3 regions of the Echinicola marina genome follow, and region 2 is predicted to be linked to each of the others. Evidence: riboswitches for the same ligand, from Rfam matches in the RefSeq annotation. Region 2 holds a riboswitch; each other region holds the start of a gene.
The links. Region 2 has a riboswitch for thiamine pyrophosphate ahead of thiD (bifunctional hydroxymethylpyrimidine kinase/phosphomethylpyrimidine kinase). Riboswitches for the same ligand answer to the same signal wherever they lie in the genome.
Positions count from the first base shown of each region.

Region 1: linked by a shared signal. The riboswitch ahead of KZP23_RS06825 (TonB-dependent receptor) and the one ahead of thiD (bifunctional hydroxymethylpyrimidine kinase/phosphomethylpyrimidine kinase) in region 2 are both predicted to bind thiamine pyrophosphate.
Region 3: linked by a shared signal. The riboswitch ahead of thiS (sulfur carrier protein ThiS) and the one ahead of thiD (bifunctional hydroxymethylpyrimidine kinase/phosphomethylpyrimidine kinase) in region 2 are both predicted to bind thiamine pyrophosphate.

Region 1 covers NZ_CP080025.1:1,604,202-1,612,015, reverse strand. Annotated here, with positions in the region: gene KZP23_RS06830 (alpha/beta fold hydrolase) at 1-202, shown strand, start outside; gene KZP23_RS06825 (TonB-dependent receptor) at 288-2,675, opposite strand; TPP riboswitch at 2,761-2,857, opposite strand; gene KZP23_RS06820 (NAD(P)/FAD-dependent oxidoreductase) at 3,293-4,624, opposite strand; gene KZP23_RS06815 (YebC/PmpR family DNA-binding transcriptional regulator) at 4,781-5,488, shown strand; gene yjjX (inosine/xanthosine triphosphatase) at 5,559-6,131, shown strand; gene KZP23_RS06805 (thioredoxin family protein) at 6,228-6,542, shown strand; gene KZP23_RS06800 (DUF6952 family protein) at 6,523-6,780, shown strand; gene KZP23_RS06795 (nitroreductase family protein) at 6,814-7,416, opposite strand; gene KZP23_RS06790 (helix-turn-helix domain-containing protein) at 7,718-7,814, shown strand, end outside.
Region 2 covers NZ_CP080025.1:207,915-215,728, reverse strand. Annotated here, with positions in the region: gene KZP23_RS01045 (hypothetical protein) at 1-20, shown strand, start outside; gene epsC (serine O-acetyltransferase EpsC) at 41-883, shown strand; gene cysM (cysteine synthase CysM) at 884-1,762, shown strand; gene KZP23_RS01030 (LLM class flavin-dependent oxidoreductase) at 1,957-2,964, shown strand; TPP riboswitch at 3,022-3,122, shown strand; gene thiD (bifunctional hydroxymethylpyrimidine kinase/phosphomethylpyrimidine kinase) at 3,333-4,235, shown strand; gene KZP23_RS01020 (TenA family protein) at 4,222-4,875, shown strand; gene KZP23_RS01015 (hypothetical protein) at 4,951-5,262, opposite strand; gene KZP23_RS01010 (sulfite oxidase) at 5,591-6,853, shown strand; gene KZP23_RS01005 (hypothetical protein) at 6,846-7,304, shown strand; gene KZP23_RS01000 (fasciclin domain-containing protein) at 7,437-7,814, shown strand, end outside.
Region 3 covers NZ_CP080025.1:4,549,407-4,557,220, reverse strand. Annotated here, with positions in the region: gene gyrA (DNA gyrase subunit A) at 1-323, shown strand, start outside; gene KZP23_RS18435 (tetratricopeptide repeat protein) at 352-1,563, shown strand; gene KZP23_RS18430 (alkaline phosphatase family protein) at 1,698-2,939, shown strand; TPP riboswitch at 3,029-3,128, shown strand; gene thiS (sulfur carrier protein ThiS) at 3,184-3,390, shown strand; gene thiC (phosphomethylpyrimidine synthase ThiC) at 3,403-5,274, shown strand; gene KZP23_RS18415 (thiamine phosphate synthase) at 5,280-5,876, shown strand; gene thiE (thiamine phosphate synthase) at 5,866-6,519, shown strand; gene KZP23_RS18405 (thiazole synthase) at 6,500-7,264, shown strand; gene thiH (2-iminoacetate synthase ThiH) at 7,261-7,814, shown strand, end outside.

The DNA of each region.
Region 1 (7,814 bases), 1.4 Mb from region 2:
CCGAATGGATATCCTCAGGGATTTCAAAGGCAAAAAATTAATGATAGCTGGGGTGTTGGATGGTGCAGTAAAAATCGATGCAAGCCGAAAACATCAAGAATATGTTGATTATTATCATGAACTTTCAGATGCTGGCCATATGGGCATGTTTGAAGCAGAAAAGGAAAGCCTAGGAATGGTCAAGGAATTTTTAAAGGCTTAAGATTAAATTTCTAATTTCAGCATTAAATAAAAAAGGCCTTGGAAATATGTTTCCAAGGCCTTTTCGTTATTCATGACTAACCAAACTAAAACTTCACATTGACACCAAGCATGAAATTGGTTCCTGCCATTGGGTAGTAATAGTTTTCTGTCACCAGTTCAGGGTCAGTTTCCCCTGGAACGAAATAGCTGAAGGTATATCCATTTGGCTCATACATTTCGTTGAAAACATTATTCACTTTCATATTAAACTCCAAAGCCTTTACAAATCTAGGACGGACTGAATAGATCAATTGGATATCATTGGTTAAGTAAGCATCCAGCTTGCGACCTTCATTTTGGGTATTGTCCAAATACTGGTCATCCACATATTTGGCCATCCAGCTGATCTCCATGTTTTTCACAGGTCTGAAATCGATAATGGCGGAACCTACAATATTTGGAGAAAAAGCAATATCAGTATCCGTATAGGTAAAGTCTATCTGCTGAAACTGCTCGGAAGCATAATCATCTATATACTCAGTGAATGTTTCTATCTTGTTTCTGCTGAAGGCGATATTTCCTCCCAAGGTCCACATTGGAGAAAGCCTAACCGCTCCGTCTAGTTCAATCCCTGCTCTATAGGACTTATCCACATTCTCACGGATATAAGCTCCTACATCGTTGATTTGCCCAGTTAATATCAACTGGTCCTTATAGCCCATATAATAGAAGTTGGCATTATAGCTGAAGTTTCCCTTTTGCGCCCTGATACCCACCTCCAGATTATTCAGTCTTTCCGGTTTTGGTATTTCAGTGATGGGGTTATCTATAAAATCACTTCTTACGGGCTCTCTATTGGCAACCGCATAAGAAGCATACCAAGTTTCTCCTTTTCCTGTTTCATAGCTAATGCCCACTTTAGGGTTAAAGAAATCATAATGCTGGTTGCCATCTACCACCCTTTGATCATCATTGACACCTTGGAATTGATAATCTATTTGTCTGAATTGCAAGTCACCGAACAAATACAGCCTATCAGCTACTTCATAGGTAGCTTTAGCATAAATATTTCTATCATCTTTTACTGCATTATTATCATAGTAGCGGTCACGAATTTCAGTATTTCCTGCTATTCTTGCCCAGATGATTTCACCAAAATGGTCTCCATCATAACGGTTGGCTCCACCACCAAACAAAAAGTCCAAATGGCCATTGTCAGACACATAATTTAAGGAGAACACCCCTCCATAGAAATCATTGTCCAACCATCTTCTTCTAATAATATCGGTACTTTCAATGAGCTCACCACCGATCATGATCGGTTCCAAACCATAGCTGGCAAAATCATCCTCCGCTCTAAACTGTTCATAATAGCCACGGCCATAAGTATAATGCAAGGCACCATTGGCTTTCCAGTTCTGGCCAAACTTACCGGTATAGATAAATTGATAATGATCTTGCTGGTAATTATCGGTCTCATTATCATAAGTATAATAATTAAAGGTCCTGTCATTCTCCAATTTGGATTCAGGCAGGCCATACCAAGACTGGTAAGTTTGCTCTTTTCCTGAGAATATATTCACCTTAAAAACATGGTCATCGCCATAGTATCCACCAGAGACAAAATATGATTTCAAGTCTGAAAAAGCCCTGTCCACATATCCATCAGAGTTGATTTTTGAAAGCCTGGCATCTACTGCCCATCGGTCGTTCAATAATCCTGTTCCCGCCTTGACAGTATGCTTCCAAGAATTAAAAGATCCGAAGGAATTACCGACTTCTGCATAGGCTTCTTCCTTTTTTGTATCCGTTTGAATATTCATGCTGGCACCAAAGGTCGCCGCTCCATTGGTGGAAGTTCCTACACCACGTTGAATCTGAATATTGTCCACCGAACTGGCAAAATCCGGCATATTTACCCAAAAAACACCATGGGATTCAGCATCATTCATAGGAATTCCATTTACGGTGACATTGATCCGGCTTTGATCAGATCCACGAATTCTCAATCCGGTATATCCAATTCCCGCACCGGCATCAGAATGGGTAACCACCGATGGTGTATAGTTCAACATGATAGGAATATCCTGACCCAAATTATTCTTGGCCAGTTCTTCCTTGTCAATCGTCTGAAAGGTAGTGGGCGTGGTTGCTGAAGCACGGGTAGCAGAAACAATAAATTCTTCAGTAAGAAGAGAATTTCTTTCCAACTGAATATCCAAACCACTTATTGGTGCTTGAATTTCCCTTACCAATGTCTCATAACCAACAAAAGAGACCCTGAGTTGATACTTTCCTGCGGGCACCTTTTCAATAGAGAAATTCCCCTTCAAATCAGAGGTGCTTCCCCTGCCTGTCCCTTCCAAAATCACATTGGCCCCTATGAGCTCCTCACCGGTTTCTACATCCACAATATGGCCGGTAACATGATTTTGTGCCATAGCACTAAGCCCGACCAACAAACATAATGTGGTCAAAAAGACGCGTTTCATAATAATCTTAGATTTTTAATTTGGTTAAACTTCGAAGCAGTCCAGGGGAGACTGCTACTTTATATGTTCACCATAATATCCACTCTCGGTGGAATTCTCATTTCCCTTCGTCGGCATTACCCGAATCAGGTATTATGGGTATGATCTCAGCCCGTTAATTTAGGGCACCCCTTATTAGATCTATTTGCAAGGGCAAAGTTAGAAGGTTTATTCCAGAAAGAAAAACGTAAAGTAACTGTCTGCAACAAGTCGGTACTTAACCAGATAGAACACCTTGACAATAAGCCATTATTAATCTACTGATTAAAGATCCACAATTCGACAGGTCCCATCACCAAAATACATAGGGCGGTTTCTCAATTTGCAATATATTGGATAGTACATACAAAAAGCGGGGAAGCAAATGCTTTCACATTCATTTCCCCACAAAATATATCCGGAATTTTTCCTAAAAAGGAATACCTCGAAACTATTCTAAAAGGTGCAAAAAGTATAAAGCTCCCCAACACCTATACAAACTTTATTTCAATCAGAAACACACATAAACTGTATTAAATCGTAAATCAAATGTTTAAAAACATCAATGAGACATACTATATTTCACCCAAATTACCTTATCATTTGTCTTCAACCAACTCCTCTTTCTCCTTGGGCTTCACATATCTGGGCCTGATCAAAAGTCTCAAAGAAGGATCAAAAGACAAGTAATTCCAAGCCCAGTCTAAGAATATAAATATTCTGTTTTTTACTCCAACAATGGCCATAAGATGGACAAAAAGCCAAGTGATCCAAGCAGCGAATCCCTGAAATTTCACAAATGGTAAATCCACTACAGCCAGGCTTCTCCCCACCGTGGCCATTGAACCAAGATCCTTATATTTAAACCTAATTTGCGGACGGTTATCAGCTATGGCTTTCAAATTTTTGGATAGATTATCCGCCTGCTGTATGGCCACCTGCGCTACTTGCGGATGTCCTCGGGGATAATCTTCATCAGTCTGAATACAAAGATCCCCAACCACATATATTCCTTGACTGTCGATCAATGCATTATACTCATCCACTTTTAAACGCCCATTGGGGATCATTTGATCTTCACGCAGGCCTTTAATATGATTAGGTTTCACCCCTGCTGCCCAAAGTAAGGTCTGCGTTTGCAAACCTTCATGATCTTTGATTTTAATGGTCAAACCGTCATAATCTTCTACCGCAGCATTGACCATGATTTCCACCCCCAACTTATCCAGATATACCACTGCCTTGTCACTGGCTTCAGTGGACATTCCTGCCAACAGCTTCGGTCCTGCTTCGGCTAGTACAACTCTCATATTCTGAAAATTCAATTCAGGATAATCTTTGGGAAAAACATTGTTTCTCAGCTCTGCAATAGCTCCTGCCAGCTCCACCCCTGTTGGTCCACCGCCTACAATGACTACATTCATCATGGATTTCCGCTTCTCCACATCAGCGATATTGATGGCCTTTTCATAATTGGAGATGATGCGGTTCCTGATATATAGAGCTTCAGAAACAGTTTTCATGGGCGTACTGTGCTCCATGATATTCTTCATCCCAAAATAATTGGTATCAGCCCCCATCGCCATGACCAAATAATCAAAATCGATATACCCTACATTGGTATACAATCTTTTGTTATCTTGGTCCAACTCCAGGGCCTCGGCCATCCTGAAGGTTACATTTGGCGTATGGTGGAATATCTTTCGCAAGGGAAATGAAATAGCACTGGGCTCTAATGCTGCTGTAGCAACTTGGTAAAATAAAGGCTGAAACTGATGATAATTATTCTTGTCCAGAAGGATCACCTGATATTCAGAATTGACCATCTTTCTGGCCAATTTAAGCCCGGCAAAACCACCGCCAAGAATCACCAGTTTAGGTCGATTGGACACAGGGAGATTTGGAATGGGATATTTTACAGTATCTGGCATAGCTACTAGGGTTAAGTCTATAATTTGTTGAAGCAAGTCCGTTATCATTGCCACAACAAATATAAAAAGCCTTGACTTGAAAAGTACTTGTTTAGGCAGTTATGATGAGCCAATTCAAAAGATTTATTATTTTTACAATCCTGAAATTAAAATCATATGGGAAGAGCATTCGAATTTAGAAAAGAAAGAAAGTTCAAGCGTTGGAGCAAAATGTCCAAGGTATTTACCCGCTTGGGCAAGGAAATAGTTATAGCCGTAAAAGCCGGGGGACCAGATCCAGACAACAACCCTAAGCTTAGAACGGTCATGCAAAATGCCAAGGGCGCAGCCATGCCCAAAGACCGTATCGAAGCGGCCATAAAAAGGGCTAGCAATAAAGACCAAAGCAATTACGAAGAAGTAGTATATGAAGGCTTTGCACCGCATGGTGTGGCTATTTTACTGGAAACTTCCACCGACAATATCAACCGTACTGTTGCCAATGTAAGGCATTATTTTACCAAAGGGGGCGGCTCTTTGGGTACTTCAGGTTCGGTTAGTTTTATGTTTGACCATAAGGCTGTCTTTAGATTCCCTAAAGATGATCATGACCTGGAAGAACTTGAGCTAGACCTGATCGATTTTGGACTGGATGATATTGATGAAAACGAAGGTGAAATCTTTATCTATACCCCATTCGAAGAATTCGGCAATATGCAAAAAGCCTTGGAAGACCGAAATATTGAAGTCACCAGTGCGGATTTCCAGCGCTTTCCTACCACAACGGTTGACCTAACAGAAGAGCAGGAAGAAGAAGTCAATAAGATGATAGAAAGAATGGAAGAGGACGACGATGTTAATAATGTCTACCATAATATTTCATAATTAAAAGTATGATTTCATTTGCCTTTGGCCCTGAGCCAAAGGCTTTTTTATTTTTAACCAAGGCTATTTAATGGCATTTCCAAAAAGAAAAAATATTCAAAAACGAGACCGACAGCAATTGGTCGTTGTGGGCAGCAATAATCCCGTAAAGATCAATTGTACAGAAAGTGGCTTTGCCCAAGCTTTTGAACAATCCTATTTTGTGGTTCAAGGCCTCAATGTTGATTCAGAAGTCAGCGATCAGCCCTTTGGTGATGAGGAAACCTATAGAGGAGCTCATAATAGAGCTAAAAATGCCAAAAGTGCATTTCCTGAAGCAGATTATTGGGTGGGCATTGAAGGTGGAGTAGCCAAGATGGAAAATGAACTGGAAGCATTTGCCTGGATAGTTATTTTAGACAAAAATGGAAAAGAAGGAAAATCCAGGACGGCTACATTTATCTTGCCTGAAGCGATCAGTAAGCTGGTTAATGAGGGAATGGAACTTGGAAAAGCTGATGACCAGGTCTTTCAAAGAGAAAACTCCAAACAAGGGAATGGCGCTGTTGGAATATTAACCAATGGAACCATCAATAGAAAAGAATATTATTACCAAGCAGTCGTTTTAGCATTGATACCATTTATAAAAGAGGAACTGTATTAAGAAACTCTATGGGCTATAGATTTTTTCAATTGGTTTAGCAATTTAATTGATATTACTTTTGTTTCATCAATAAGCAACACATAAACGAACAAGAATATGTTACAGGAATTAGAACAAGACAACCTTCAGGAAGTAGTTTCACAAAATGAAAAAGTGATTGTACAGTATGGTGCAACATGGTGTGGTAACTGCCGTATCATGAAGCCAAAAATGAAAAGACTTTCTGGCAGCTATGAAGGAATCACCTTTTTGTATGTAGATGCTGAAAAACTTCCTGAATCAAGAAAATTGGCCGAGGTAACCAACCTGCCAACCTTTGCCACTTTCAAAGACGGAAAATTGGTTAACCAAACGCAAACAAATAAAGAAGACAACCTTAAAGCTTTGATAGATGAGATTGCCAATAATTAAGCATGTGCTCGGTTTTATCGAGGAAAACGATGAGGATTGGGTGAATGAAACCATAGAACTACTTGAATCCATGACCGAAATCCCTTCACTGAAGGATGAGGAATTGGAAGTCATGGGAGAATTACTCTCCAATCTTTACGGTACATTAGAAGTAAATACCATGATCAAAGACGGTATGGATAAAAAAGAAGCCATGAATGCTTTTATGAAGCGCGTAATGGGTTCCATAGACAAATAAAAAAAATCCCCGGTAATGATACCGGGGATTTTTTTATTTCACCCATTTTACTTTTTCAGCAATTGGTTTTCTTTTTCCTTCTGGCCAAATATCCAACTTTGGCTTGGCCACATAGAAAAACCCCATCAACTTGTCTTCTTCTCCCAAACCAAAATACGCTTTGGCTTCGGGATAAAAAGTCACCCCGCCTGTTCCCCAATAGGCCGCCAATCCATGGGCACTGGCTGTCAAGTACATATTTTGCACTGCCATAGAAACTGAAGCTACTTCCTCCATCTCTGGAAGATTGGCCTTCAAATCACGCTTCATGGCTATTGCGATTACATGGGAACATTTCAGCGGGTTTTCTTGAAGCTTTTGATAAACTGCCTCTTTAAAATTCCCATTCCTTTCTGCTCTTTCCTTATAACATTCAGATTGGAAATCTGCCAATTCTTTAAGCCCTTCTCCTGAGAAAACTGTAAATTCCCAAGGCTCGGTTAATTTATGCGTAGGCGCCCAGTTGGCATTTTCCAGCATTTCCTCGATAATGCTGTCTTCCACAGGGTCATTTTCCTTAAACTGTGCCACAAACATTGAGCGACGGTTTCTGATAATCTTGTTTACTTCCTCAATATTAAAAACGGGTTTTTCCATTCTAAATAATCTTTCTATTTAAATAATTACTTGAGCTAAACTTTTATGCAAAGGTAATAATGCCCATGACAAGATAGCTATAGCTTCCTCTTTTCAATTGAAACCTAACAATTAAAAAATCATTAAATAAGTTCAGAAAATTTGTAGTATCATCAAATGATAATCATATTGATCTTCATTTTTTATCCAAAACCTGCGCCATGTCCAAAATGCCGCAAAATTGTCATAAAATAGACGCAACTACGACACTATCATTACGGCCCTAGCATGAGTAGTTTTGAGATATACAAATCATAAAATCATGACAAAAGAAACAATAGCACAAAAACTAAGAGCACTAAGAACCTCCAAAGGAATATCTCAAGAATTTTTAGCTGATGAAGCAGGGCTGAGTTTAA
Region 2 (7,814 bases):
GAGCGGGTTTTGTACTTTAACAGATATATCATATTAATAAATGGATTTCCAAAGATCTTTCATAGACAAAATATACCAATCACATTCTCATTGTCCTGAATGCCCTTCCCCCAGGATCGTACAGGAGTTTTTTGAAGGTTTACTAGGAGTGCTTTTCCCAGAGTATGCTGTACAAATACTACAGGATACCCAAGAAGTGGAAGATAAGCTTCAATATTATTCTATACAACTTCAAGGGATTTTAGGGCGGAATAAAAAGCTGATTAATAAAGATAGTGACGTTGTAGCCAAAGATTTCTTTGCGGGCTTGGAAAGTGTGTTTGAGGCCATTCATGAGGATATTCTAGCAATGTTTGAAGGAGATCCTGCAGCTAAATCCACCACTGAGGTGATTAGGAGTTATCCCGGTTTTTATGCCATAGCTGCCTACAGGATTGCACACTTATTACACCAACAAGGGGTATCGCTGATTCCTAGGATGATTACTGAATTTGCGCATAGTAAGACAGGAATTGAAATTCATCCCGGCGCAAAAATTGGAAAACATTTTTGCATAGATCATGGGACAGGTGTAGTCATTGGTGAAACCACGATCATTGGGGATAATGTGAAAATTTACCAAGGGGTGACCTTGGGGGCTTTGAGTGTCAATAAGGAAGATGCAGATATCAAACGTCACCCGACTATTGAGGATAATGTTGTTATCTATGCTGGTGCAAGTATATTAGGAGGAAATACCGTTATAGGATCGGATAGTGTGATTGGAGGAAATGTGTGGCTGACAAAGAGTGTCCCTGCAAAAAGTAAAATTTATTACCAAACCAAGATGTACAATGCAAGTGCTGAAACCACTGATATGTTCATCTTTAAAAATGACGCTTAAATGAAATTGTTTGAGTTGATTGGAAATACGCCATTAGTGGAACTTCAACGTATACCCACCAATCCTAATGTCAAAATATTCTGTAAACTGGAAGGACAAAATCCAGGAGGAAGTGTAAAGGATCGTGCGGCTTATAGTATGATCAAAAGTGCATTGGAGAGAGGAGATATTGAGGAAGGAGATAAACTGGTAGAAGCCACTAGTGGCAATACAGGTATCGCCTTGGCGATGATAGCTAAAGTGCTTGGGGTCGAAATGACCTTGATTATGCCGGATAATTCTACACGTGAAAGGGTTGTTTCCATGGAGGCATATGGGGCAAAAGTAATATTAACACCTGCAGCCAAGACAATAGAGTATTCAAGAACACTAGCTGAGGAAATGGCAGAAAAGGAAGGTTATTATATCCTCAACCAATTTGCCAATCCAGATAATTATAAAGCGCATTATGAGGGGACCGGTCCCGAAATCTTTAAGGATACTCATGGTGAGATTACGCATTTTGTTTCAGCAATGGGGACGACAGGGACGATTATGGGCGTTTCTAGGTATTTAAAGGAGCAGAATTCTGCTATTCAAATAGTAGGTACTCAACCAACGGATGGGTCCAGCATTCCGGGTATTAGAAGATGGTCACCAGAGTTTCTTCCTAAAATTTATGAATCTACCAGAGTAGATCAAATCATCGATGTGAGCCAAGAGGAGGCTACTGAAATGACGAGGAGGATGGCTAAAGAGGAAGGGATACTGGCAGGGATGAGTAGTGGTGGTGCTTTGCATGCTGCCCTAAAGCTATCTGAAAGCTTAAAGTCCGGTGTGATCGTTTGCATCACATGTGATCGGGGAGATAGGTATTTAAGTTCAGATTTATTTGGCTGATAAAACCATGATTCATCCATTTGAAACCGAAATATCCCGCAGGTATTTCGGTTTTTTTATACTTATTTTTTCTGTCTAAAAGAACGATTCTAATTCGGAAGCCGTTTGAAAATATGCTTATGCAAATAACCTGATTAGCAGGAAGAGGGTATGGGCTTCAAATCAATAGGGGATAATTATTTAGAGAGATTTATATGGAAGCAGAGAAGAAACTTAGAGATACATTATATTCAGCACTTGATCTGGCCATAATCAGGGAGGGATTCGATGCAAAAGATGCCTTTGATAGGAGCGTGGATTTGGCCAAGGAGCTTGAGAACCTGGGATATAAAAGATTTTGGTTAGCAGAACACCATAATATGGCCAATGTGGGTAGCTCTGCTACTGCTGTTTTAATAGGTCATGTAGCTGGGGAAACTCAGTCTATTAGGGTAGGATCTGGCGGTATCATGTTACCAAATCATGCTCCTTTGATGGTAGCAGAGCAGTTTGGGACTTTGGCAAGCCTTTACCCCAATAGGATAGATTTGGGTTTAGGGAGAGCGCCAGGGACAGACCAGACTACGGCTAGAGCCCTAAGAAGAGATAGGATGGAAACTGTAGAAGAGTTTCCGAGTGACTTAGAAGAATTGCAGCGCTATTTTTCAGATGAAAATATCGATGGTGAAGTTAGGGCAGTACCAGGTGAAGGTTTGGAGGTACCCATTTACTTGTTGGGAAGTAGTATGAGCAGTGCTGTTTTGGCTGCCAAGAAAGGTTTACCTTATGCTTTTGCGAGTCATTTTGCACCTGCCCAATTTTTGAGTGCGATTAAATATTATAAAGATAATTTTCAGCCATCTGAGTATCTGAATACACCATATGTAATTGCTTGTGTAAATATTATTGCAGCCGAAGAAGAAGAAAGAGCACAAATGTTGGCCACTTCTTTCTATCAAATGGCTTTGGGTATAATAAGAAGAAAATCCTACCCACTCAGAAAGCCAGTGGCGTCTATGGGTGGTGTTTGGTCTGAAGCAGAGGCTGCAGCAATAGAACAAATGTTAGCTTGTTCTTTCGTGGGATCACCTTCAAAACTTCAAAATGAATTATCTCAATTCCAACAGATTGCCCAAGTAGATGAAATTATGGTTTGCTCACATATCTATGATCATGAAGACCGGGTTAAGTCCTATGAATTGGCTCAAAGTTGCTTCAATTAAGATGATTCCATTTGTTGTCTTTTGTGAGTTCATTTTAATATTGTAATTTCACCACAGATCAAACTTTAGGGGTGCTTAAGATTAATAATCGGGCTGAGATAATACCCTTTGAACCTGAAACGGATAATTCCGACGAAGGAAAAAGTTACGATGTCTTTTTATGCCAGATTATGGTAGATAGACTCCTGAAGTTTTTTAATGGATGTTGTAAAGGAGTCAATTAATTATCAAGCTGTTCTTGCTTTAGTAAAAAAGCTTTTGGATTTCCTTGGTTCACCTCTATTCATTGTGATAGTTAAGTATCAATTGAATGTCAGCTTACTTTGGGTTTTCTTAAGATAGACAGGCATGTCACTATGGTCCGATGAATGAACTATCCATTAAATGATCTTTTGATTTCTACTGTCAAAAAGTTATTAATAGAAATGAAAATGTATGATTCTAAAAGATCCTATCCTTCAGTGATGACTATTGCGGGTTCGGATAGCGGAGGAGGAGCAGGTATCCAAGCTGATCTGAAGACCTTTTCGGCATTGGGTTGCTATGGGACAAGTATAATTACAGCAACTACTGCTCAAAATACAAAGGGGGTCAAAAGCATTCATGATATTCCGGAGGAGCATATTTTAGATCAACTTCAGGCTGTTTTGACTGATATTTGCCCCAAGGCAATAAAGATAGGGATGTTAAGCCGGCCTGAAGTGGTCTGTGTCGTAGCGAAGGAACTCAGGAAATATCCGGAAATCCCAGTTGTTTTTGATCCGGTAATGGTCGCCACTAGCGGTGATCGGTTGATACAACAAGAAACAGTAGAGGTGATCAAATCCGAGTTGTTTCCTCTTTCATATATAGTGACGCCCAATTTAGATGAAGTGGCGGTATTAGTAGGAAAGGATGTGAGATGCCCAGAAGCTATGGAGAAAGCAGGTAAGGAAATATTGCTGAAGGGACCTGAATATGTTTTGGTAAAAGGAGGCCATTTGCCAGGGAAGCATATAGTTGATTTGTTGATAGGCAATAATGATGTTTATGCAAAGTTCGAGGGGAATAAAATAGATACCCCAAATACACATGGTACAGGTTGCACCTTGTCGTCTGCGATTGCTGCTTATTTGGCACGAGGGTTTGATATACTTGAGTCAGTTTCAAGGGCCAGAAAGTTTGTTGTATCGGCCATTGAGGCAGGAAGGGAAGTGGCCATTGGTGAAGGGCATGGGCCTTTGAACCATTTTTTTGAACCTAAAAAAATGATTAAATATGAAATGGTCTGAAAGGGCATGGCAAGAGATTAGTCCTTTGTATGAAAGGATATTGTTAATGCCTTTTAATAAGGAGTTGAAAGAGGGTTCCTTGCCAAAGGATAAGTTTAAATTCTATATGGGACAAGATGCTCACTATTTGGGCGAATTTGGAAAGGCATTGAGTACTATCAGTGGTAGATTGGAAAAACTGGATCAGGTCTTGGCTTTTTCTGAGTTTGCAACTGGTGCTATAGTGGTGGAGAGGGCTTTGCATGAAAGTTACTTTAAAGAGCTAGGTTTGCCGGAGGATATTGAGCCCTCACCGAGTTGCCAGTTGTATACTAATTATATCAGGAATCAAGCTGCCTTTGCCAATATTGAAGTGGCTGTAGCGGCGATACTGCCATGTTTTTGGATCTATAAGCAGGTTGGGGATTATATTTATGCCAATCAGAATGGAAACCAAAATCCGTATAAAAACTGGATAGATACTTATTCAGGAGAAGCATTTTCTATGGCTGTTTCAAAAGCCATCCAAATTGCAGATGAATTGGCAAATGAAGCTGGAGATAAGTCTCAAGAAGATATGCTTAGGGCATTCAAAATGGCTACAAAATTGGAGTGGATGTTTTGGGACAGTGCCTATCAGTTGGAAAAATGGCCTGTTTAAAATTAGGCTTAAAAGTACACCCATAAAAATGTGGGTGTACTGGGTTAATTATAGGTGGTTTATGCTATGTGTTTTTCAGTCTTCTAGTTCATCTCCTTTTTCATTATATTTTTTTTCGAATTCTACTTTTTCCAAACCAAAACTGATTTCATAAATTGTCTTTCCTGAAGCATCCGTAATTTCATAAGCTTTGTAGATAGGAAGTGATTTGGTCTTTTCTTTGGATAGGATGGTTTCCTTTACCGCTTTGGGTAGATCTTGAGCTTCTATTTCATTTTTATTGCTCTGAAGTAAATTCAATATGGGAGACTGGTTAGGGATTGGGTAGGCATTTGCACCTGTAAGTATAAAACTGCTTAAGACAAAAACGATGGCTATTTTTTTCATAAAGTGTTAAATGATTAATGTTAGTTTTGGGGACGAACTTTTCAAATCCCGAACGGTTTTTTGTAAATGCATGGTTCAGTTATTGTGCCAAGTTGAAAAAGTGTTGTTTAGCAGGTTTAAGTGTTTGTTTCTCCTGAATGAATTTGTAGTGATTAGGAACAAACTGTGGATTTGAATCGACAAGGACAGATAGGGGGTGATATACGAATTTTCTGTAAATAGATACTTGATAATTATTTGAAACATAATAATAATGGATTAAGCAGGATACGTTATATTTAACGGAAAGAATTGATATTTTTTTGTATTAAAATAATTGATTACAAGAATGCCAAACAGTAAGTCCAAGTCTAAAAATAATTCGGGAAGAAGAAGGTTTATTAGAAATACATCATTGGCTGCATTTTCCGCAGCATTAGGAGCAGAAATTGTATTTGGGAAGAATATGCCAAAAGATTATGTTCCGGTAGCATTTAAGGCTGATGATCCTTATCAACTGTTTAATAAAAATAAAGAACTTATTGTCCTGAATAATAAACCTTGGAACCTAGAATCTCGACCTCATCTTTTGGATGATAAAATAACGCCAGAGGAAAAAATGTTTATAAGAAACAATGGTCTTATTCCGAAAGAAATTAATGTTCGGAACTGGGAGTTGGTAGTCGATGGAGAGGCGGTAAAGGCTAAGAAAATATTTAGTTTGGCGGATTTAAAAAGCAAATTTAATCATTATACTTATCAGCTTACTTTGGAATGTGGTGGAAATGGTAGAAGTGAATTCTATCCCCCAGCAAGTGGTAATCAATGGAAGACAGGGGCAGTTTCCTGTGCCAACTGGACAGGGGTGAGGCTGAAGGATGTCTTGGAAGATGTGGGGGTGACGGATGCAGCCGTTTATATTGGTTATCATTCGGCAGATACACATTTGAGTGGGGATCCAAATAAAGAACCGATATCAAGGGGAGTGCCTATTTTCAAAGCTTTACAGGAAGAGACACTGTTGGCCTTTGCAATGAATGGAAAAGATATTCCGCTGGCGCATGGTTATCCGTTGAGGTTGGTGGCAGGAGGTTTTCCCGCTTCAGCATCAGGGAAGTGGTTGAAGCGTATATCTGTTAGGGATATTGTCCATGATGGTGCAAAAATGGCAGCACCATCTTATAGTGTGCCATGTAAACCAGTTGCCCCGGGAGAAAAAGTGGCCAATGAGGATATGTGTATTATAGAATCCATGCCTGTCAAGTCTTTGATAACTTATCCAAAAACAGGAGCTATGATTGGTTCTGGTGATTCCCTGGAAGTTCGTGGGCATGCTTGGGCAGGAGAATTGGAAGTGAGTGAAATGGAAGTCTCTATTGATTTTGGAGAGACATGGCAGAAGTGTCAGCTAGAAAAGCCTGTGAATAGATTGGCCTGGCAACATTTCAATGTTCAGCTTAAGTTTCCAAAGGATGGGTATTATGAAGTATGGGCCAAGGCGACGGATTCAAATGGTGTAGGACAGCCCATGGTCGTTCCTGGTTGGAATCCCAAGGGGTATTTAAATAATGCCTGTCACCGGATAGCAGTAAAAGTAGGTGGAAATGGGTAAAGAGTTGATCAATGCTTTGAAGCGGCTTTTAAGTTGGTTGCTTGGCATATCTATATTTTTGGTTGTGTTTATGGTAGGTTTATTGATTATCAATCAAAATCCTGCCATGATGATAAGTGAAGAGAAGGAAGATAAACCCGAGCCCTTGATCCATAGTGATTTGGTCAAAGATGGTATTCATGTGGCAACAGGTTTAGTGGCGAAGGAAGGATATGAGACAGTGATCGCGAATTGTACGAATTGTCATGCTGCTGATCTTGTAATTCAAAACAGAGGGGATAGAGCACATTGGGAATCCTTGATAAAATGGATGCAGGCAACACAGGGCTTATGGGATTTAGGTAAAAATGAGGAGATCATCGTCTCTTATCTTTCTGAAAATTATTCTGCTGAGCAAAAGGGAAGAAGAGCTAATCTCTCAGGCATAGAATGGTATGAGTTGAAGAAGTGATCTTGTAATAGACAAAATGAAGGGTTCTTATGTTGTTTTTTTTGTTTAAATAATATTCATTAAAGTTAAACAAAATTATCTCAGGAAAGTTATTCAGTTGTAATTAGTAATCAATCAAAATACAACTGAACCATGAAATTCACTAAGAAAAGATTTCCGATGATACTGGCAGTTACTTTCTGCTGGTTGTTTTTAACTGCGTGTAATGATGATGAGGAAATAAATCCCATTGAAGAAGATGATATTGTAGATATCGTTGTTGACAGTCCCAACTTTACAACTTTGGAGGCTGCTGTAGTCGAAGCTGGTTTAGTGGCCACTTTGCAAGGGGAAGGTCCTTTTACAGTTTTTGGACCAACTGATGCAGCTTTTGCAGCTTTTTTGCAGGATAATAGTTTAACTGCAGAGGCATTATTGTCTCATCCAGATTTGGCTGATATCCTTACTTATCATGTGCTTTCCGGAGAGGTATTCGCTTCAGGAGTAAGTGCAGGAGAGGTGTCTACTGTC
Region 3 (7,814 bases), 1.4 Mb from region 2:
TGAATATCACTGAGAAAACGGGTAGTTTAGTTGCCATAAAAGAAGTGGTGGATACTGATGATTTGATGATCATAAATAAATCAGGCATAATTATCAGGACACCAGTAGCAGGCTTAAGGGTAATGGGTCGGGCCACACAAGGTGTTCGATTGATTAAACTCAATGACAACGATGAGATTTCATCCATTGAAAAAATAGAAAATGTAGAAATTGAAGAAGAGGAGCTAGAAGATGCAGTAAACGATTCATCTGCATCCACTGAAAATCCAGAATCTACTAATGGAGATGAAGCTTCCTCGGATGACAATTCAAGTGAGACCTAAAAACCAATACAGGAATAAATAAATCAAAATGAAAAAATTAATTTTATCATTGACCTTGGTCGGTTTGGCTTCAACGGTAGCCTTTGGCCAAAAAAAGGTAGTAAAATCTGCGGAAAAGAACCTTAGAAAAGGTGAGTTGGCCACTGCACTTTCTGAAATTGAAGCAGCGACTCAAGATGCTGAGACCGGTTCGGATCCTGAAACATATTTTATTAAGGGACAGATTTTGACCACACAGTATGTGGCAGACTCTTCCAATACACAAGTGACTGTAGATAAAGGTAGAAATGCCTTCGATGCTTTTACCAAAGCATTTGAAATGGATGGAAAAGATTCTACTAGCAAATTGGGAAAAGAGATTTTCAAAGAAGTAGTTCCTGGTTTACCTGATAACCTACAAGGTGAAGGATTATATAAATTAAAGAATTCTTCTGTAGACAAGGCGATTGCCAAATACGATGAAGAAGATATGGACTTAGCGTCTAAATTCTTTGGTTTGGCTGCAGATATCGACCCTGCAGATACTTCTATTGTTTTCAATGCGGGTTATACTGCCAATGCCAGCGAAAATTTTGAAGCGGCTAAAAAATACTTGACCATGTTATTGGATGATCCAGATTATAATAAGTTGAATGCTTATTATTTCTTGATTCAAATAGCAAATACTGAAGATGATGACCAGGAAGAGGCTTATCGATTGGTGAAAGAGGCTAGAAAAGAGTATCCAATGGATGAAGGCTTGTCTGAATTTGAAATCCAATTATTATTACAATTGGAAAAAATGGATGAAGCAATGGCATCAATTGAAGAGTCATTGGAAAAAGATCCTAATAATGCCCCGATCCGTTTGAGATATGGTTATTTGAAAGAGCAATCTGGGGATTTAGAAGGTGCTCTTGAAGAATATTTGAAGGCAGTAGAGACAGATCCGGATTTCTTTGAGGGTAATTATTATGCGGCTGCGGTTTATGTGGACAAAGCTAGAGATATTATCAACGAGGTGAATAATCTTCCAGATGATGAATGGGAAGCTAAATCAGATGATATGTTAGCTGAAGCTGATGAACTTTACAAAAAAGCATTGCCTTTGTTTGAAAAAGCTTCCAGCCTCAAGCCAGATAATACTGAAATTTTGAGAATCTTGTTCCAAATTCATACACGTTTGAAAAACGAAGCAAAAGCTGCTGAGTATGATAAAAAGTTACAGGAACTTGAAGGTCCAAATTGGATGGAGGGCTAATCAGTCCTCAATAAAATATTGAAAAGGTCGCTGAATTTCTCAGCGACCTTTTTTTATGCCATACAAAGATTTATTGCTTACTTAACAGTATAGTTCTGCGCTTACTATTATATTGCATCCATAATACGATTAATATGCCACTTTACCGATATTTCTTTATTCTATTATTTTTAGGATCTATTTTTCAGTTACAAGCACAGGAAAAAGAGCAATATGTAATATTAGTCTCACTTGATGGTTATCGCTATGATTATACTGATAGGTTTCAGCCTGAAAATTTGTCAAAATTCATTAAGCTTGGTGTTAGTGCCCAATCCCTTATACCTCCATTTCCCTCCAAAACCTTTCCTAGTCATTATTCCATAGCAACAGGTATGGTTCCAGGAAAACATGGATTGGTGAATAATTTCTTTTTTGATCCAATTCAAAGGTTGGAATATAGAAATAGCAATCCTAAAAGCGCCCAAGATGGATCATGGTATGGCGGCAAGCCACTATGGGTTCTAGCAGAGGAAAATGGCATGAAGGCTGCTAGTTATTTTTTCATAGGAACTGAAGCGGAAATTATGGGCTATCGTCCGAGCTATTTTTACAATTATGATGGGGGAGTGCCCAATATGGAGAGGATTGCGAAGGTTTTAGATTGGCTTGCATTACCAGATCCTCAGCGACCTAGATTTATATCTTTATATTTTTCAGATTTGGACGATATCGGGCATAGATATGGTCCAGAAAATGATGAAAAAATCGAAGAAGCAGTTCGTCGTTTGGATGCTGAACTTGGTGTACTTTTCAATGCCGTAAGGCAAACCGGCTTGAAAGTCAATATTTTGATCGTATCTGACCATGGAATGGTCAATATAAAAAAAGACAATTTATTGGATGTTGAAAGTGTATTGGAGGGGCTTCCCTTGGAATATTATAATAATGGCTCTGTACTTCATATTTATTTGGACAAAGAAAAGGATAAGACTAAAATAAGGAGAGGGGTCAGGAAAAATCTTCAGCATGTAAAGGTGGTAAACCCACGGTCAAAAAAGTATTATGGTGATGCCGGAGACAATAATTCCAAATTAGGAGATCTAATGCTAATTCCTGATTTGGGGTATTATCTGATAGATAAATCAGGTTTTGTAAAGTATAACCAAAGGTCACGAATGTTTGATACCGATACATTTGGAGAACATGGTTTTCACCCTAAATTCAAAGAGATGCATGGTGTCTTTTATGCAAATGGTCCAGCAATCAAAAATGGTATAGAAATTAATTCCTTCAAGAACATTCATATTTATCCATTAATTTGTGAGATTCTAAATTTGCCTATTCCGGATTATATTGATGGTGATGTGTCTGTTTTACAGGGTATTTTGGAATAAATTTTTGAGTTCTTACTTTTTGATCATAAAAGAAAATTTCCAAAATATTTTGGAAATTGGCTAATGACCATACCTTTGTAAACACGTAATAAAAACTTTAGGGGTGTTCCGATAAACAATCGGGGCTGAGACATACCCTCTGAACCTGATCCCGGTAATGCGGGCGAAGGGAAAAGTGAAGCGTCCTTCCGACAGATTATCTTCATTCCTGAAGTTATTTTCTTAATTATTAAAATTTATTCTTATGAATTTTATCCTTAATGGTGAACCTATGGTTCATGCAAGTGGGGATATTACTTTATCAGGATTGTTGGCCAATCAAGATATTAGTTCACTCCGTGGTCTTGCTGTAGCCGTAAACCAAGAGGTAATTCCCAAATCCAGATGGGATGATTTTAAGCTCAAAGAAAACGATGACATTTTAATCATTAAAGCCACGCAAGGTGGATAATCTATATTAACTATGAAGGATATCAATCAACAGGAAATGGACAATATTATTACGACTGATCCATTTCCAAATTCTAAAAAGGTTTATGTTTCAGGTGAAATTCACCCTATAAAAGTGGCCATGCGGGAAATCGGCCTGCATGATACCGTCTCTCATTTGGATAGGCACCAAACAGTGGAGCAAAATGCCCCAGTAACGGTATATGACACGAGTGGTCCCTTTACTGATCCCAATATTCAAATTGATGTTAAAAAAGGATTACCCAGATTAAGAGAGGAGTGGATTACATCTACCGGTGATGTGGAGCAGTTGGAAAAGTTAACCTCTGAATATGGTCAGCGTAGGTTGGATAATCCGGCATTGGACAAACTCCGTTTTGAGCTGGTAAGACCTCCATTGAAAGCCAAGCAGGGTAAGAATGTAAGTCAGATGCATTATGCTAAGAAGGGGATAATCACTCCTGAAATGGAATATATTGCTATCAGGGAAAACCAGCGAATTGCAGAACAAAAGGAATTGACTAAGCAACATCCAGGGCAAAATTTCGGCGCAAATACCCCCAAAAACATTATTAGCCCGGAGTTTGTCAGGGATGAGGTAGCACAGGGAAGGGCAGTGATTCCAGCCAATATTAATCACCCAGAGGCAGAACCAATGATCATTGGCCGTAACTTTTTGGTGAAAATCAATGCAAATATTGGCAACTCAGCCATTGGCTCCAGTATTGAGGAAGAGGTGGAAAAGGCTGTTTGGGCTTGTAGATGGGGAGCAGATACCATCATGGACCTTTCAACAGGGAAAAATATTCATGAAACCAGAGAGTGGATTTTGAGAAATAGTCCTGTTCCTATCGGTACGGTGCCTATTTACCAAGCCTTGGAGAAGGTGAATGGAAAAGCAGAGGACCTTACATGGGAGCTTTTCAGGGATACCTTGATAGAACAGGCAGAACAAGGGGTGGATTATTTCACGATTCATGCAGGTGTGCTGCTTAGATATGTGCCCTTGACGGCCAAAAGAGTCACTGGTATTGTCTCTAGAGGAGGCTCCATTATGGCCAAATGGTGTTTAGCCCATCATAAAGAGAATTTCTTGTATACTCATTTTGAGGAAATCTGTGAGATCATGAAGGCTTATAATGTGACTTTCTCTTTAGGTGATGGATTGCGACCTGGATCTATTGCTGATGCCAATGACGAAGCGCAGTTTGCTGAATTGGAAACCTTAGGTGAGCTGACTAAGATAGCTTGGAAACATGATGTACAAACCATCATCGAAGGACCAGGTCACATTCCCATGCATATGATCAAGGAAAATATGGACAAGCAATTGGTGAAATGTGGAGAGGCGCCTTTTTACACCTTAGGTCCATTGACAACAGATATCGCACCTGGTTATGACCATATTACATCAGGAATAGGCGCTGCAATGATCGGCTGGTATGGATGTGCCATGCTCTGCTATGTTACTCCTAAAGAGCATTTGGGCTTACCAGACAAAAAGGATGTTAAGGATGGTGTGATCACTTATAAAATTGCAGCCCATGCCGCTGATTTGGCCAAAGGCCATCCAGGAGCCCAGCATAGGGATGATGCACTAAGTAAATCCAGATTTGAGTTTAGATGGGAAGATCAATTTAACCTATCCTTAGATCCTGATACAGCCAGGGCTTTTCATGATGAAACCTTACCTGCTGATGGTGCAAAAGTGGCTCATTTTTGCAGTATGTGCGGACCAAATTTCTGTTCCATGAAGATAACCCAAGATGTTCGTGATTATGCGGACCAAAAAGGACTCAATGGGGTAGATGCTATTGAAAAAGGTATGAAGGAAAAAGCGGAAGAATTTACTGACAAGGGCGGAGAAATCTACCTCAACCAGTAATGGACTTGTTGCTGATAACAGATCCAAATTACCTTGAAAAAGAGGAAGAAAGCCTGATCCAATTGTTAGATCAGGGGCTTTCCAGACTGCATATCCGAAAGCCTAGATGGGGAGTTACTGAAATTAGAACATTGGTCAATGCCATTCCTGTTGAATACTATTCAAAAATCAGTTTGCATGGTGATTTGAAACTGGCGACTGATTTGGGATTGGGGGGCTGTCATTTTAAGAGCAACCAGAAAATTTTAGCCTCTTCATTAAGAAAGTCAAAATCCTTCCATCATTTAAATGAACTATTGGAAGTAGATAATAGTGTACTGGATTATGGCTTTATAAGTCCCATTTTTGATAGTATCTCTAAGCAAGGGTATCAAGCTGCTTTTGAGTATAATGCTTTAAAAAATTGGATGATGGAGCACAAGCAGGGGCTTGGTTTTTCTGTATATGCTCTGGGGGGAGTTGGTCGAAGCAAGATTTCTGTTGTAAAGGAGATGGGCTTTGACGGCGCAGTAATTATGGGAGACATTTGGAAAACAGGAGATTTAGCTGCTAGAGTTTCAGTATTTAAGGAAATAAAACAAGAATTAATTGATGCAAAATAAGCATATCAGCACGCTACATTATATCACGCCAAACTTGGCACACCAAGATGATTATTTACTAGATATCGCAGGAGTCTGTAAAAGTGGAGCAACTTGGGTTCAACTGAGGATGAAGGAGTTTCCAAAGGAAACCATTCTTCAAATAGCTTCAAAAGCCAAGAATATTTGTGACCAATATGGATGTCAATTGATTATCAATGATCATCCTGAGATAGCACATAAGGTGCGTGCAGCGGGGGTTCATGTTGGAAAAGAAGATAAAAAAGTAGCTTATATCAGGGAGCGATATGGAAGTAAGTTGATCATAGGCGCGACAGCCAATAGGCTAGAGGATATTATAGAAGTGTCAGAAACAGCTGATTATATTGGTTTAGGTCCTTTTCGCTTTACTGAAACTAAGAAAAAGTTGAGTCCTATCTTAGGAAAAGAAGGATATGTTTCGATCATGGAATCCCTTAGGATCAAAGGGATCACCATTCCTGTTTTGGGAATAGGAGGTATTGAAGAAGCGGATATTGATGATTTAAGTGCCACAGGAATTTATGGGGTGGCACTTTCGGGCTTGATTCATAAGTCCGAAAACCAAAAATTGATTATTGAACACATTACAAAAACATTTGATTATGCTAACTATAGCCAATAAGACATTTTCATCGAGACTATTTACAGGTACAGGGAAGTTTCCCAGCTATGAGCTGATGCAAGAATCTTTGGAGATCTCCGAATCGGAACTAGTTACTGTAGCATTGAGAAGGGTGGATGTGAAGAGCGAAAACGATGATATGCTGGCACATTTATCCCATTCCCGGATTAATCTTTTGCCCAATACTTCTGGTGTAAGAACAGCTAAAGAAGCAGTTTTTGCTGCTCAGTTGGCAGCGGAAGCATTGGAAACCAATTGGGTGAAACTGGAAATACACCCAGACCCCAAATATTTACTCCCTGATCCTATTGAGACTTTGAAGGCAACAGAGGAGTTGGTAAAAGCGGGTTTTGTAGTGCTTCCCTATATACATGCTGATCCAGTGTTATGCAAAAGATTAGAAGAGGTTGGAGCAGCTGCGGTGATGCCCTTGGGTTCTCCAATTGGAAGTAATAATGGATTGAAGACGCTTGATTTCCTTAAGATTATTATCGAGCAAAGCAATGTGCCTGTGGTGGTAGATGCTGGTTTGGGGGTACCTTCCCATGCTGCCCAAGCGATGGAAATCGGTGCTGATGCTGTATTGGTTAATACCGCCATTGCTGTTGCGCAAGATCCCGTAAAAATGGCTGATGCCTTCAGAATGGCTGTGGAAGCAGGTCGAACAGCCTACGAATGCGGTCCTGGTGCAGTTAGTACTCAAGCAGATTCGAGTAGTCCGTTAACCGAATTTCTTTCTTTATGATGGAATTTAATGATATTCTCACCAAATACTCACCTGATGAAATCCAAGCTAGATTGGATAAGTTTACTAAGCAGGATATTGAAAGGGTATTGGCAAAAAAAGAAAAAAGTCTTGACGACTTTTTAGTGATGATTTCTCCAATTGCAGCACCCTATCTGGAAACCATGGCCAGACAAAGCAGGGAACTGACTTTGCAGCGATTTGGAAATAATATGCAGCTTTTTGCTCCACTTTACCTTTCGAATGAATGTCAAAATATTTGTACCTATTGTGGCTTTAGCTTGGACAATAAGGTCCGTAGGAAAACCCTTAGTGATAAGGAAATCCTTATGGAGGTGGAAGTTTTAAAGTCTATGGGCTTTGACCATGTCCTTTTGGTAACTGGGGAAGCCAGCAAGACTGTAGGAGTGGATTATTTGGAACATGCCATACAGTTGGTTAAACCTTATTTTGCCAATGTAAGTATTGAAGTTCAGCCTCTTGACCAAGATGAATATGAGCGGCTTATACAGAGTGGGCTACACAGTGTTTTGGTCTATCAAGAAACTTA